2 regions of the Abyssisolibacter fermentans genome follow, and region 1 is predicted to be linked to the other one. Evidence: a T-box and tRNA genes for the amino acid it is inferred to sense, from the RefSeq annotation. Region 1 holds a T-box; the other holds one or more tRNA genes.
What was found. A T-box is a leader RNA that pairs with one kind of tRNA and senses whether it is charged. The one in region 1 lies ahead of lysS (lysine--tRNA ligase), so its partner is inferred to be a tRNA-Lys.
Positions count from the first base shown of each region.

Region 2: it has a tRNA-Lys gene. The T-box ahead of lysS (lysine--tRNA ligase) is inferred to sense a tRNA for this amino acid. The anticodon was not compared.

Region 1 is NZ_LOHE01000036.1:36,717-44,545, reverse strand. Features, by position in the region: gene AYC61_RS03560 (pyridoxal phosphate-dependent aminotransferase) at 1-924, opposite strand, end outside; gene AYC61_RS03555 (hypothetical protein) at 1,307-1,675, opposite strand; T-box leader at 1,931-2,190, shown strand; gene lysS (lysine--tRNA ligase) at 2,292-3,797, shown strand; gene ku (non-homologous end joining protein Ku) at 3,906-4,736, shown strand; gene AYC61_RS03540 (ATP-dependent DNA ligase) at 4,740-5,675, shown strand; gene ligD (non-homologous end-joining DNA ligase) at 5,672-6,508, shown strand; gene AYC61_RS03530 (S41 family peptidase) at 6,628-7,829, shown strand, end outside.
Region 2 is NZ_LOHE01000101.1:30,582-38,410, forward strand. Features, by position in the region: gene dnaB (replicative DNA helicase) at 1-124, shown strand, start outside; gene AYC61_RS18930 (FprA family A-type flavoprotein) at 224-1,420, shown strand; gene AYC61_RS18935 (adenylosuccinate synthase) at 2,044-3,330, shown strand; tRNA gene AYC61_RS18940 (tRNA-Lys) at 3,677-3,752, shown strand; tRNA gene AYC61_RS18945 (tRNA-Glu) at 3,760-3,834, shown strand; tRNA gene AYC61_RS18950 (tRNA-Val) at 3,851-3,926, shown strand; gene AYC61_RS18955 (ATP-binding protein) at 4,028-5,014, opposite strand; gene AYC61_RS18960 (DnaD domain-containing protein) at 5,031-6,149, opposite strand; gene AYC61_RS18965 (M23 family metallopeptidase) at 6,496-7,829, shown strand, end outside.

The DNA of each region.
Region 1 (7,829 bases):
CATTTTATTAAGAGCATTGTAAACAATATCTCTTCTCATCTTGTATTCTTCAACTACTTCTTTAAAATAATCGTCTGGAACATCTACTAAACTAGCAGCTCCAATTTGTTCAACTGTAGCAACACATAATCTACTTTGACAAAGCTTAAGTATTTGTTTGATTAAATCTTTGTTTTTACTTGCAACAGAACCAATTCTAGCTCCACATGCACTGTAACGCTTAGATACACTGTCAGTTATAATAACTCTATCAGCAATATCTTCAAACTCAGCAAAACTCATATATTCAAACCCATCATATACGAATTCTCTGTATACTTCATCTGAAATAATGAAGAAATCGTTTTCCTTAGCAAGATCTCTGAGCATTTCCATTTCCTTAATAGTATAAATACAGCCAGTAGGATTACCAGGATTAGATATTAATATTGCTTTAGTTTTTGGTGTGATTAACTTCTGTATTTCTTGCCTTGGGGGTAAATGGAATCCTTCTTCGGCTTTAGTAGTTATAGGAACTACCTTAATACCTGCCATAGTACCAAATCCATTGTAATTAGTGTAAAAAGGTTCTGGAACAAGTATTTCATCTCCATTGTCACATAAAGACATCATAGCAAACAATAATGCTTCACTTCCACCATTTGTTATTAAAATCTCATCTTGTTCAAATCTAATATTATATTTAGCATAATACTTTATAAAACTATCAATTAACTGAGGAAGTCCTTGTGAAAAACTATAAGCAAGAACATCTTCGTTAAAGTCCTTTATAGATTCAAAAAAAGAAGATGGAGTTTTAATATCGGGCTGACCTATATTAAGATGGTAAACCTTCTTTCCATTATTTTTGGCTTCCACTGCAATAGGTACTAACTTTCTAATTGGAGATTGTTGCATGGAAGTAATTCTGTTTGAAAATTTCATTAAATCCCCTCCTTAACAATAATTGTTAATCTTTCATTAATATGATAACATATACTTTGTTAAAAATAAACACAATTTATCACAAATGAAAAAAAACTATTTAATTAAAACACGGTTATAGTATTTTAGCTTATTACTGATAGTTTTGTATTTATTAAGTTATTTTAAATAATTATATGATTAATTTTATAGTTTCCTTTTTTATATAAAATTATAATTAAGTTAATATTCTACTACTTTATACATCACTTTTCATGAACATCTCTTCAAAATTTTTAGCGTAAAAGTTGACCGTTAGAAAATTTTCGCTGGTAGAGAAGATTTTGATACAACAATGTATTATAAAATATAGTTCTTCTTGTAAAAAAAGATGTGAATACAACTAAGCTCTTAATGTTATTAAATATGCTATACCGTTAATAAAAAAATAGATTAGAAATATTATATATACTTTTTTATTAACTATTATTTGTTTAATTTTTATTGCTTTTGAAAATGTATTTACTATACCTACGCTATGTGCCACATCTTCAGGATTTTTTACTAAATTAACATTTTGATAATGCATTACTGCTCTATTATATAATGGTGTAGATTTGATAAAAAAAATATATATGGGTAAAGTTAATGAAATTAAAGTCCAAAATACAAAAAAATTACTTAATCCTATATATTTCATTTGGTCTCTCAAAAATATATAAGAAAATAGTTCAATTAAACCAAATGAAAATATTTTCAAATACCTCTTCATTTTATTCTCTCCATATCAATTTATTTGTATTATAATAATTATAACATATAAATTTGTAAATGTATAAATTATCCATGCTTATATTTATTACCTTGAACCTTTCTATTTTATAAAAAAGTTAATGTTTGCTTCTAATGATAATAAACAAAAAGTATTCTGAAATTAATTTTAGTAATAAATTTATCTTTTAAAACTTTATCAGATATACTATTGACATTTAGTAAATATTAGTATATAATCAATTAAATATAAATATTACAGGCTATGAAGAGAAGAGTAAATTGATATATTCTTTTACAGAAAACTCCGTATTGCTGAGAATGGAGTAAAGAATTTTCTTTTGAAAAAAGCCTCTGAGCTTTGCACTAGCTCTATATAGAGTAACATGCAACGGGAGCTCCCGTTATAGAGATAAAGTATCGCATATAAACAGTTTGCCGTACTTGAAGAGGCAAATATGGTGACATATTTGCAAACTGGGGTGGTACCACGAAGCATATACTCTCGTCCCCAAGACTATGTCTTGGAGGTGAGAGTTTTTTTATTGAGCATGGAACAAAATATGAGTTTCATTGTTTTATTACTAATAATACTATTTTAGAAAGGTGGTATCACTATGAAATATGATGATTTAAATAATTTGAAAGAAATAATACCTGATGCAAATGAAATGATAGTTGAAAGAATAAAAAAATCACAAAAATTAAAAGATCTTAATACATCTTTATATCCTTACAGTTACAAAAAGACATCACATTCTATAGATATAATAAATGACTTTAACAATATAAAAGAAAATGATAGTTTTTCTATAGCGGGAAGAATAATGTTACTACGTAATATGGGCAGTTCTTGTTTTGCAAATTTAAGAGACCAAGAAGGAGATATACAAGTTTATTTTAATAAGAAAAACTTGGGTTTAGAGTTGTACAATATTATTAAATTATTTGATATAGGGGACATAATAGGAGTTGAAGGAAATGTATTTAAGACAAAAACCGATGAAATAACATTAAGAGCTTTTAAAGTAACACTATTAAGCAAATCAATAAGACCTCTTCCTGAAAAATATCATGGCTTGCAAGATAGTGATCTTAAGCAAAGACATCGCAGCCTTGATATGATAATGAATAAAGAAGTAAAAAAGAGATTTATCAATAGAGCAAAAGCAATGTCAGCAATCAGAGAATATTTAAATAATAAAGGCTTCATTGAGATTGATACACCTATTTTAGATACAAAATATGGTGGAGGAGAGGCAAAACCTTTTTCAACATATGTAAATGCTTTAAATTGTGAAGTATTTATGAATATATCACCCGAACTATATCTAAAAAGATTAATGGTTGGAGGACTTGAAAGAGTATATTCCTTTTCAAGATCATTCAGGAATGAGGGTATAGATAGAACTCACTATCCTGAATTTACGCTTTTTGAATGTTACATGGCTTATGCTGACTATAATGACATGATGGCTTTAATGGAACAATTATATGAATATGTATTCACTAAAGTACTTGGTAGTACTAAAATATCATATAATGGCATAAGTATTGATTTTAAAGTGCCATGGAGAAGAGCAAGTATGTGTGATTTAATAAAGGAGAATTTAGATATATCTATAGAAAATTTATCTAAAAAAGAAATAGTTAAAATAATTAAAGAAAAAAATATATCAATAAATGAAGAATTATCTTTAGAAGAATTATCTAAAAGCGATTTAATTATGTCTTTGTTTGATGATAATTGTGTAGATGGATTAATTCAACCAACTTTTGTTATCGATTTTCCGAAAGATTCATCCCCATTATGCAAAACCCATAGGCAAAATAATGAATTAATAGAACGATTTGAACCATATGCATATGGAGTTGAACTAGGGAATGCTTATTCTGAATTAAATGATCCATTAGCTCAGAGAATACTTCTAAATGATCAAGCTAAAAAATTAAGAGCAGGATTTGAAACAGCAAGTCCAATGGATGAAGAATTTGCAAAAGCTTTAGATATTGGAATGCCACCAGCCGGTGGACTTGGTATAGGCATAGATAGGATGATAATGTTCTTGACAAATACTTATTCAATAAAAGACGTTATAGCTTTTCCATTAGTTAAAAGATAAATCAAAATTTTTATTTACTTTCTTTTAGTTTACTAAAAGAAAGTATTTTTTTTTGCACATAGGAAATTATACTATTAAATCAAATAACTAATTGAAAGGAGAATTTTCATGCATACTATGTGGAAAGGTTCTATAAGCTTTGGATTAGTCAATATTCCTATCAAAATGTTTACAGCTACTGAAAATAAAGATATACGCTTTAGATATTTACATAAAGAATGTCATACTCCTGTTAAGTATAAAAAATATTGTGAAACATGTGGTCGAGAAATAAAGGAAGATGAAATTATTAGAGGCTTCGAGTATGAAAAAGGACATTTTGTAATAATGAATGAAGAAGATTTTGAATCCGCTAAGGCTGAGGTTTTAGACAGGGCAATTGACATAATAGATTTTGTAAATCTTAGTGAAATAGACCCAATATATTATGATAAATCTTATTATTTATCACCACAACAAACGGGGGGCAAAGCTTATAATTTACTAAGAAAAGCTATGAATGATACAGGTAAGATAGCCTTAGCAAAAATAACAATTAGAAACAAACAATCACTAGCGGCACTCAGAGTATATAAAAACACCTTAGTTCTAGAAACAATATTCTACCCTGATGAAGTTAGAGCTATTAATAATATACCTAATCTTCCTGAGAATACAGATGTCAATGAAAAAGAATTAGATATAGCCAAGCAACTAATTAAGCAATTAACTACAGAGTTTAAACCTGAAAACTATAAAGATGATTATAGAGAAGCATTACAAGAAATTATAGAAAATAAGATACAAGGAGCTGAAACTATTAAAACAGCACCAAAACCTACTGCTCATAATGTTGTAGATTTAATGTCTGCACTACAAGCCAGCTTAAAAGATAAGAAAAAAGAGACTAAGAAAAAAACAAAGAAAGTTACTGCTAAAAAAACAAAAGGAGCAAGCTAATTAATGAAAAACATTGCACCTATGGAACCTATTAAAGCTACAGCTATTCCAAAAGGTACTGAATGGATACATGAAATAAAATTTGATGGAATAAGAGGCATTTTATACTATGATAAAATTAATTTTAAATTATACTCTAAAAAAGGTAATGAATGTCTAGCAAGCTTTCCTGAAATAAAAGGCTTTAAAAAAATCTTTAAAGGTAATTCAGCAATAATTGATGGCGAATTAACCGTTTGGAACGAAAAAAGTCATTCATTTCATGATGTATTAATAAGATCCAGAAGCAAATCAGAAAAAAAAATAAAACAAAACATATCAAAATATCCATTAACTTATGTTATGTTTGATATTCTGAATTATAATGACAAAGATTTATTAAACTTTCCTCTAATTGAAAGAAAGAATATTCTAAAAGATAGTATCAGTATTAACAATAATTTTTTTTATAGTGATTATTATGATGATGGAAAGCTGCTTTTTGATAAAGTTAAGGAATATGGCTTTGAAGGGATAGTATCAAAGAAAAAAAACAGTCCATATGTACCTCTAAAAAAACATAATTATTGGTACAAAATTAAAGTAAAAAAGAAAATTTTAGCAGTAGTAAGTGGTGTAAGCATCGAAAATAATTCAATAAAGTCACTACTACTTGGAATTTTTAAAGATAATGGGCTTATATACATAGGTAACGCTTCCTTGGGACTTTCGCAAAATGATCTATACACTTTGAAACAAAATTTAGAATTATTAAAAATCGATAAGAATCCTTTTATTAATCTAAAAGACAGCAAGACTAACGTGTTTATTAAACCCATATTAACATGTTGGATTGAGTTCTTTGAATGGACTAACAGCGGTAAATTAAGACATCCTCAAATAATTGGATTTAGCGATATAAATGCACAAAAAGCTACAGGAAAGGAATACAGCATATGAGAAACATAGATATAACTAACCCTAATAAAATAATGTGGTCAAAACTAAATATAAGAAAAATTGATTATATCACAATACTATATAAGCTATCGTCATACATTTTAAAATATGCTAAAAACAGAGATTTGACCGTAATAAGATATCCTGATGGAGTAGAAGAGAAAAGCTTCTATCAGAAGAATCTTCCAAACTACGCTCCAGACTGGGTAGAGCATTCCTTAGACAATATAGATATCCTAATGTGGATGGGCAATCAGGCAGCATTAGAATTTCATACAAGCTTCAATACAAAAGATAAGCCTAATAATCCATGTAGCTTAATATTCGATTTGGACCCTTCAAAAGGACAAACCTTCACACAAGTAGTAGAGGTCGCTCTATTAATACATGAAACATTATTAAGTCTTAATATAAAAAGCTATGCAAAAACATCTGGAGCAACTGGAATACAAATATACATACCTGTTGGCGGAAAGTATTCATATGAAGAAGCAAGGAAAATAAATGAATTCTTCGGCATATATTTTTCACAAAAATACAAAGATAAAATAACAATAGAGAGATTGGTAAAAAACAGAAATAAAAAATTGTACTTTGATTATCTACAGATGTGGAAAGGAAAAACAATAATAACACCATACTCCCCACGAGCAGTAAAAGATGGACTAATAGCAACACCTGTTTTATGGCAAGAACTAGAAAGTGGAATTGATATACATGATTTTAATTTGCATAATATAATAAATAGAATTGAAAAAGTAGGAGATGTGTTTTGTAATATGTACAGTAATGTTCAGAATTTGGATTTTATTTTAAAAGAAATGAGTTATTAAGAAAAAGTTAATAATTAAAAAAGGATTCATATCGTATATAATAGAATTTGTTATAAGTATAATAAATTTCTATTTAATATTATTTATTATAAAAATACCAAATATTAAAGGGGATAACAATGAAAATAAAAGTTTTAAAAAAGATTTATCTAATTTTAAGTATTAGCATAATCCTAATAGCTTTAATATTTTTCATAAACGACTATCATAACTATACTAAGGAATTAGATGTTTATAAGAACTTTATTATGGACAACCATCCAAAATGTACTGAAGAATTTTGGGATGCAAATAAAAAGGTTTTTGATGAAATATACTTAAAAAGTTATTTCGATAAAGATATTGCAAAAACAATTTCTATGCTTTTAGCAAGAATAGATGATGGACATACTTCGCTTAATGACTTAGAAAAGAAGTATAAATCAGTTGATTTTAAAATTTCATGCTATAATAACAAAATATATATTAGTAAACCAAGCAAAACATATCCTCTGTTAGAAAAAGGTGATGAAATAATTCAGATAGGAAGCATGAAAACAGCCGAAATAATCAAAAATATGACAAAATATATATCAGCGGATAATATTTATTTTTTGAATTATCGGATTCAACAATTATTATTTACGGACGTTTATTTTGATTATTTAAATTTAGGAAAAAACACCAAAATAACTATTAAAAAAAATAACAATGAAATAGAAGCAGTAGATATAAATTTAAATATAGATTATTGTCCTTTAAATGATTACACCTTCAAAAATAGCTACAAAATAGAAAAAGATTATGCAGTATTAAAAATAAATAATATGCTATATAACAGCAATAATTTAAGAATATTATCTTGTTTTTTTTATAATATCAATTTAAATAAAATAAACACTATAATTGTTGATATATCTAGTTGCTCTGGCGGAAATTCATATATAATAAATGAATTCCTTAAATATATAACAATAAAAGAATACTATAATTATGATGGTTATAAAATACGTAATAATCATAAAGGTATTAATAATTTATATAATGGCAAAATTATCGTTTTAGTATCAAATAAATCATATAGTGCAGCTTCAGGATTTGCTGGAGTTTTTAAATATAATAACCTAGGTATATTAATTGGCGAAACATTGGGAGGAAATGCAAATTCTTATGGCAATCCAAAATCTATGAATATTAATAATACAGATTATTCGCTTAGTGTTTCAACTGACTTATTTCAAATCCCAAATAAAAATAATGAAAACTTAGTAACTCCACATATAATGCTTTCAGATGTAATAAATGATTATAAGGGCTTAGATATGTACCATGATGATATGGA
Region 2 (7,829 bases), on a different contig from region 1:
TACAGAGAAAAAAAATATTGGAGAAATCATTATTACAAAACAACGTAATGGTCCTACGGGAACAGTTGATTTAGTATTCATGGGTAAATACACTAAGTTTTTAAATATGGAGAGACCTAGTTAGATAAAAATAATAGTTTTTTTAAAACATATCAACTAGGGTTTAAAGATTAGGTAATAGGGTATAACTAACTTTGTATAGAAAAAGTTAGGAGGAGTATAAATGAATAATAGAATTCTTAACATAAAAAAGGATGTTAAGTGGATAGGTGTATTAGATCCTTCTTTAGTAACATTCGATGTTGTAATGGAAACTAAATATGGAACAACGTATAACTCTTATTTCATTGATGCTGATAAAAAAACTATAGTTGAAACAAGCAAAGAAACTTTTAAAGATGAATACATTCAAAAAGTAAAAAAGGTAGTAAATCCAGATGATATAGAATATATTGTTTTAGATCACACAGAACCTGATCATTCTAGCAATCTTAAACATTTATTAAGGATAGCGCCTAACGCGACTGTAGTCGCTTCAAAATCAGCTATAAATTTTTTAAAATACATGGTTGATATTGACTTTAAGTATAAAATAGTAAAAGATGGAGATACATTAGATTTAGGGAATAAAACTTTAAAATTTATATCAGCACCTTTTTTGCATTGGCCAGATTCAATGTATACTTATTTAATAGAAGATAAAGTGTTATTTACGTGTGATTCATTTGGATGTCATTTTTGTGACGAGAGGATGTTTGATGACTTAGTAGATAATTTTGATGAAGCATTTAAATATTATTTTGATGTAATTTTAAAACCATTTAGTAACTATATGCTTAGTGCTATAGATAAAATAAAAGATTTAGATATAGAAGTTATATGTCCAGGGCATGGACCAATACTAAGATCAAAACCACAAAAGTATATTCAGATGTCTAAAGACCTTTGTAGAGTAAAGGAAAAATTAAAGCAACATAAAATTTTTATACCATATGTATCAGCATATGGATATACTGGGAAAATGGCACAAGAAATTGCTAATGAAATAAAAATTGTTGATAATAATATAGAAGTAGATGTTTGTGATATTGAAAATATAGATTTATTTGAGCTAGAAGAAAAAATCGAAACTTCAACAGCTTTGTTAATCGGATGCCCAACAATAAATCAAAATATACTCCTTCCAATATATAAATTATTTGCAGTACTAAATCCTATTACAAATAGAAGTAAAGCTGCTGCAGCATTTGGTTCATACGGCTGGAGTGGAGAAGCAATAAATATAATGGAAGATAACCTAAAGAATCACAAGCTTAAGATAGCAGTACCGGGGCTAAAGGCTGCTTTTTTACCAAATGAAAATTCTTTAGAAAAATGTAGAATATTTGCTAAAGATTTTGTGGATTTTTTAAAAAAATAATCACAGGTAATTTGTGTTGAAAATGTGGATAAATTTTATGTTATTTTGAACTTATAAAAATAAATATTAATGTTTTTTAAAACAGTGTATTTTACAGGGATAAAAAATCATGTGCTTTTTTGAAAAAAAAAGAGCACTTTTTTTATCCACAAAAACAGAGGATAACTTGTGGATAAGTTGTGAGTGTAACAATTTAAAAATTAAAATACTTAGCTCAAGACTAGTTAAATCAACGAATTCAATAAAAATAAAAATAGACTAAATTGTTTCTTAAATTGTGGATATTATAATTATAAATAGTTTATTTAAAAAAAATATTCATACGAATATTTTGAGATGTATCAATATAATAATTCGTATTTAATTGACTTTTTTATTATATTTTGATATTATGAGAAAGGGAATGTTCGCTTTAGAATCAATATAAATATTTCATATAATTTATTAAAAATAATTAAATCTGATTATTTATACAACGTTGAGTAATATGCTGTAAGTCCTTAATTATAAAAAACCTAAAATTTAGTTTAGTGTGGATGGTTTATCCAGACGTAACCATAAGGATGCAATATAATATTTAATTTACTATGAATAATCTAGGTTAAAATAAAGGAGAGATGAATATGTCTACTCTTGTTGTTTTAGGAGCTCAATGGGGAGATGAAGGAAAAGGTAAAATAACAGATTACTTATCAAAAAAAGCAGATGTTGTAGTAAGATACCAAGGTGGAGACAATGCTGGTCACACAGTAGAAATTGGAGATAAGAAGTACAAATTACACTTAATACCATCTGGCATTTTTTATGAAGACAAAACTTCAGTTATAGGAAATGGAGTAGTTGTGAATCCTAAATCTTTATTAAAAGAAATTAAGTATTTAAATGACTTAGGAATAAAAACAGATAATTTAAAAATCAGCGACAGAGCACATATAATTTTTCCATATCATTTAAAACTTGATGAATTAGAGGAAAAAAAGAGAGGCAAACAAAAAATAGGTACTACAGTAAAAGGAATAGGACCTTGTTATAAAGATAAGGTTGAGAGAAGTGGTATCAGAATGTGTGATATATTCTTCAAAGAATATTTTGAAGATAAGCTAAGAAGTAATATTAAAGCTAAAAACGAAATAATAGAAAAACTATATAATGAAGAACCTTTAAACGAAGACGAAATTGTAAAAGAGTATTTAGAATATGCTGAGGTTATTAAACCTTATATAATTAATACTACTGCATTTATTAATAAAAGTGTTAAACAGGGTAAAAAAGTTCTATTTGAAGGAGCTCAAGGGACACTATTAGATATTGATTATGGAACATATCCATTTCTAACATCTTCTCATCCGATATCAGGTGGTGTAGCGATTGGTTCAGGAATAAGTCCATTCGATTTAAAAAAGGCAATAGGAGTTGTAAAGGCATATACAACCAGAGTTGGAAAAGGACCTTTCCCAACAGAACTTTTTGATGAGACTGGTGATTGGATAAGGGAAAGAGGTTTCGAATACGGAACAACAACCGGAAGAGCTAGAAGATGTGGTTGGTTAGATATAGTTATGTTAAAATATTCTTGTGCTATTAATGGTTTTTCAGGAATAGCTTTAACAAAACTTGATACATTAGCTGATTTAAAAGAATTGAAAATATGTACAAAATATAAATTAAACGATAAATACATTGAAGATTTTCCAGCAAGTTTAAATTTATTAGCTCAATGTGAGCCAGTATATGAGACGCTACAAGGCTGGAAGCTTGAAGAAATTGAGGGAGTTAGAACTTATGATGAACTTCCTGAAAATGCTAAGAAGTATATAGAGAAGATTGAAGAACTAACAGAAACAAAAATTCAGTTAGTATCTATAGGTCCAAAGAGAAGTGAGACAATAATAAGAGAAGAAATATTATAACAAGGCTCAAGATATCCCCCAACTTCTATAGGTGGCGGGTACCGAATAGATTTAACAAGCGGTGTGTATATTTTCCGCCTCGTTGAAACGGTGTGTTGCAATTACTATGTAATTGCTTCCGTTGTTATAACATACAAAAACCAGCAATTTTCAATGCTGGTTTTTATATTCTCATAAAAATTTTTTGATAAAACCAAAATACTAAGATTTACATATATTAGATATAATATAGATTATTTCGACTATTTACAAAGAATTTAAGGTGTTTTAATTAAAATATATATTTTTTAAGAAAAACTGTTGACATAATAATAGCTATCATGTAAAATACTAAGAGTAGTCATTCGACCCATTAGCTCAGTTGGCAGAGCACCTGACTTTTAATCAGGGTGTCCGGCGTTCGAGTCGCCGATGGGTCACCATTTTTAAGGCCCTATGGTCAAGCGGTTAAGACACCGCCCTTTCACGGCGGTAACCCGGGTTCGAGTCCCGGTAGGGTCACCAAATTCAAATAAGTTAAGGGCGCATAGCTCAGTTGGGAGAGCACCTGCCTTACAAGCAGGGGGTCATAGGTTCGAGCCCTATTGTGCCCACCATAAAAAAATCAGCAATTATTTGCTGATTTTTTTAATCTATATAATTAGAAATTTAAAACTGTTGATAAATTATATTTTTTCAATAAAACATTAATATTAATCTATTCTTCCCATCTTAAATCGTTACCATAAAATTTTAGCTCAATAAATTTACCAAATATTCTTGAAAAGAATCTATCAGAATACATTTGAGAAAGTTCTCTAGGATGATGGTTAGTAGATATAATAGTTTTTTTACCAGTAATTAATCTAGAATTTAATATATTGAAAATTTCAGTATTAGTAAAAGCTGTAGTTAATTCAGTGCCTAAATCATCTATAATTAATAAATCAGCATTAAATAATAAATTATAAGCTAGTTGATATGAATTGTCTTTGGCATTATCTTTAAACTTATATGTTCTAATAATATCTAAAATTTTAAATGCAGTTTGATATAAGACTATTTTACCCTTATCAAGTAAGCTTTTAGCTATACAATTACACATAAATGTTTTACCTAAGCCTGTAGTACCATAAAAAAGTAAATTCTCTTCATTGTCTACATCAAAATTAATAACAAAGCCTTCACATACATTTGCTACGAATTTCATATTTTCTTTTGGAGTAAGTTGTTCATCTTCATAAATTTCATCAGAAAACAAATCAATATTAAAGGTTTGAAAATTTTCTTTAGAAAGTATATGCTCTAAATTAGACATCTTATAAGCAATACTAATAAGTGCTTGTTTAAAGCAGCTACACTTTTGGCCGTTTTCGGTATATCCTGTATCCTTACATTTTTCACAATCATATTCTATATCTGTATAGTTAATTGGAATATTGTTTTCTGTCATTAGTATAGCTTTTTCTTGTTTTAATTTTTTAGTTTTTAATTTTAATTCTTCTAGTTCATTTTCAAGATTAGCTGAGTTTTTTAGAATTTCCTTTGATGTTAATATACCTAGTGAAGTAATTTCTTTATTTATTTCTTTAATTCTAGGTACTAGTGAATAAACCTCTTGAATTCTTTTGTTTTGCTCATATTTTTTTCTATCCAATTTTAATTCATAATTTCTTAATATTTCTTTTATAATTTGTTCATTCATAAATATTTACCCTCCCTTATACATTATTTTTGTATAAGTTGTTTAGACCTTTTTGTTGAAGTTTTTTTTGTAAATTTTTATTTAGCTTTTCTTCAAGCTCTTTGTCAGAATATTTTGTAGTTGTATGTTTAAAATTATGAAACTTTGTTTTAAACATATCTTTTTTAATATTTGAATTAGGAGAGCTTTGTTTATTCTGTTTAGTAGTTCTTTTTTCATTAAATTGTTTTTGGTTATTTTCAACAGCTTCAACTGTTTTTAAATTGGTTTTATGCCATTTAGTTAGTATACCATCTAAATATCTAAAATTTGGTTCTGCAATTTTAAGAGTTTCATTACATGCTATCAATATAACATCTAAGCTGAAATTCCATTCATCAACCCATTTGTTAATAAGGTTTTTAATAGGAGTTGAAAAATTACCTTTAAAGCCAATAGCCTCTTTTATTTGATTGTATAACTTATATCTAGTGTCATTTGATTCTAAATAGGCATTTAAGTTATCTATAGTTGTAAGTTTTAAATCATACCAATTTTTAAGAATGCCTTGCACATAATTTAAACTTTTTATATTCCTTTTTTCCTTAGCAAATTCAAATGCTTTTACAATTATATCAGTACTCATATTATAATTATATATCCATTCTAATATTTTTTTATATTCATTAGGTACTAATGTACGTCCTATTATATCCGTTATATTATTAAACATATTATTTACAGCGGGTGAATTTTTTAATTCTACTATATCTGATGGAGTACAAGTATAATTTGTTTTAGAAGTATCAGTTTGAGCAGGCTTTATAATCTTGTCTATATATAATTGTTTTAAGTTAACAAACTCAACAGTATAATTATTATCATTAGAGTCAGCAGTATAGTGTTTTTTTATTATACCCTTTTCTTCCCAAAAGTCCCAAGCTTTTAATACATCATCCAAACTAGTTCTTAAATTTTTTGCAATTGTTTGATTAGATACTATTATATTGTTATCCTTATTGTTTGCATATTTAAAGCCAAGTAAATAAACTTTAACATCAGTGCCATTTGCCATTGGCATAAAATCGTCTATGAATATATTTTCAACTGTAGTATTTCCTAAATCTATTTCAGTTGTACCTAAAAAGAAATTCAATTAAATCCACCTTCCACTTAGTAACATTCTTTAATATATTATAACATACAGCACGTAATGTTTTATGTAGTGTTTAATAAATTTAATAATACCTTAAATTAGATGTTTTTAAAATATTTGAGCCAAAAAGGTATTAATTTAATAAAAAATGAAGAAAATAATAAATGAATGTAAATAAAATTGAAAACAAATAAAATATGAAGAGAATTCTGTAAAATGCTTAGAGTTGCAAAACATGATAATTATGATATAATAGAATATGAGATTGTATTACGAAAATATTACAAAGATGTTACATGCATATTACTAAATAAGCAAAGGTAAAAAAATATAGGAGAGATTTTTTATGAATATTGATTATTCAAGAGTGGCTGATAGGTTGAAAAAACTTATTAACAGAAAAACTTGTTTGAAGCTCTCAATTTTTTTAATGATTGGAATACTGTGTGGTACTACGATTAGAGTACTGAATGATAAAAGAGAATATGACACCAGAAAAGAGCTAGAAACAAGAGCATTTAATGTAATCTTTGGGAATAAAGAAATAGGTATAGTAAGGAAACAGGAGACTGTAGTTAAATTATTAGAAGATATTCAAGATAGTATTAATAAAGACTATAATTGTGATACAGTTATTAAACAAAAATTAGAGTTTAAAAATACACACGTTGAAAGTAACGAATTAACATCAGTATCTAAATTAAAAAAATCGATACTGTCGACACTATCTTTTAATGTACATGCTTATGCGATAAAAGTTAATGGAAATAATATCGGTTTGCTAAAAACAAAGGAAGAAGCAAATAATATACTAAATAATATAAAAGAGCCATATATAGAAAGAATAGAAGCTGAAAATGGAAAACTAGAAGAAATAAACTTATTAGAAAAGATTGAGATTGTAGAACAAGAGCAACCATTAGCAAATATAATTGACTATGAAGAGCTTTTAAATTACATAAGAAAAGGAACTACTGAGGAAAAAACACATACAGTAAAAGAAGGAGAAAGCTTGTGGAGTATTTCTAAAAAATACAACATATCAGTTTCAGACTTAGAAAAAGCAAATCCTCAATTTGTTAATGGATACCTGCATATAGATGATAAATTAAGCCTAATAGTACCAAAACCATTCATTACAGTTGTAACTAAAGAACAGAAGACATTTTTAGAAAAAATAGGCTTTGAAACAGAATATGAAGAAACTTCTAGTTTATATAAGGATGAAACGCGTGTAAAAAGACGGGGTATATATGGTGAAAAAGAAGTAGTTGCACTAGTAGAAAAACAAAATGGTGTAGAAATGGGAAAAGATGTTATAAGCGAAACTATTACAGCTAATCCGAAACCACAATTAGTAGTTAGAGGAACTAAGGAAATACCGCCGTTAAAAGGTACTGGAATTTTTAAAAGACCAACAAGTGGAAGATTGACTTCTAGATATGGTCCAAGATGGGGTTCGTTTCATAAGGGTATAGACTTAGCTTCAAGGACAGGCACGCCTATTAAAGCGGCAGATGGAGGAGTTGTTACATTTGCAGGCTATAAAGGAACTTATGGGTATATGGTTGAAATAAGCCATGGTGGAGGCTATAAAACTAGGTATGCGCATTGTAGCAAAATTTATGTTAAAAAGGGAGATAAAGTATACAAAGATAAGACCATTGCAGCCGTAGGGAA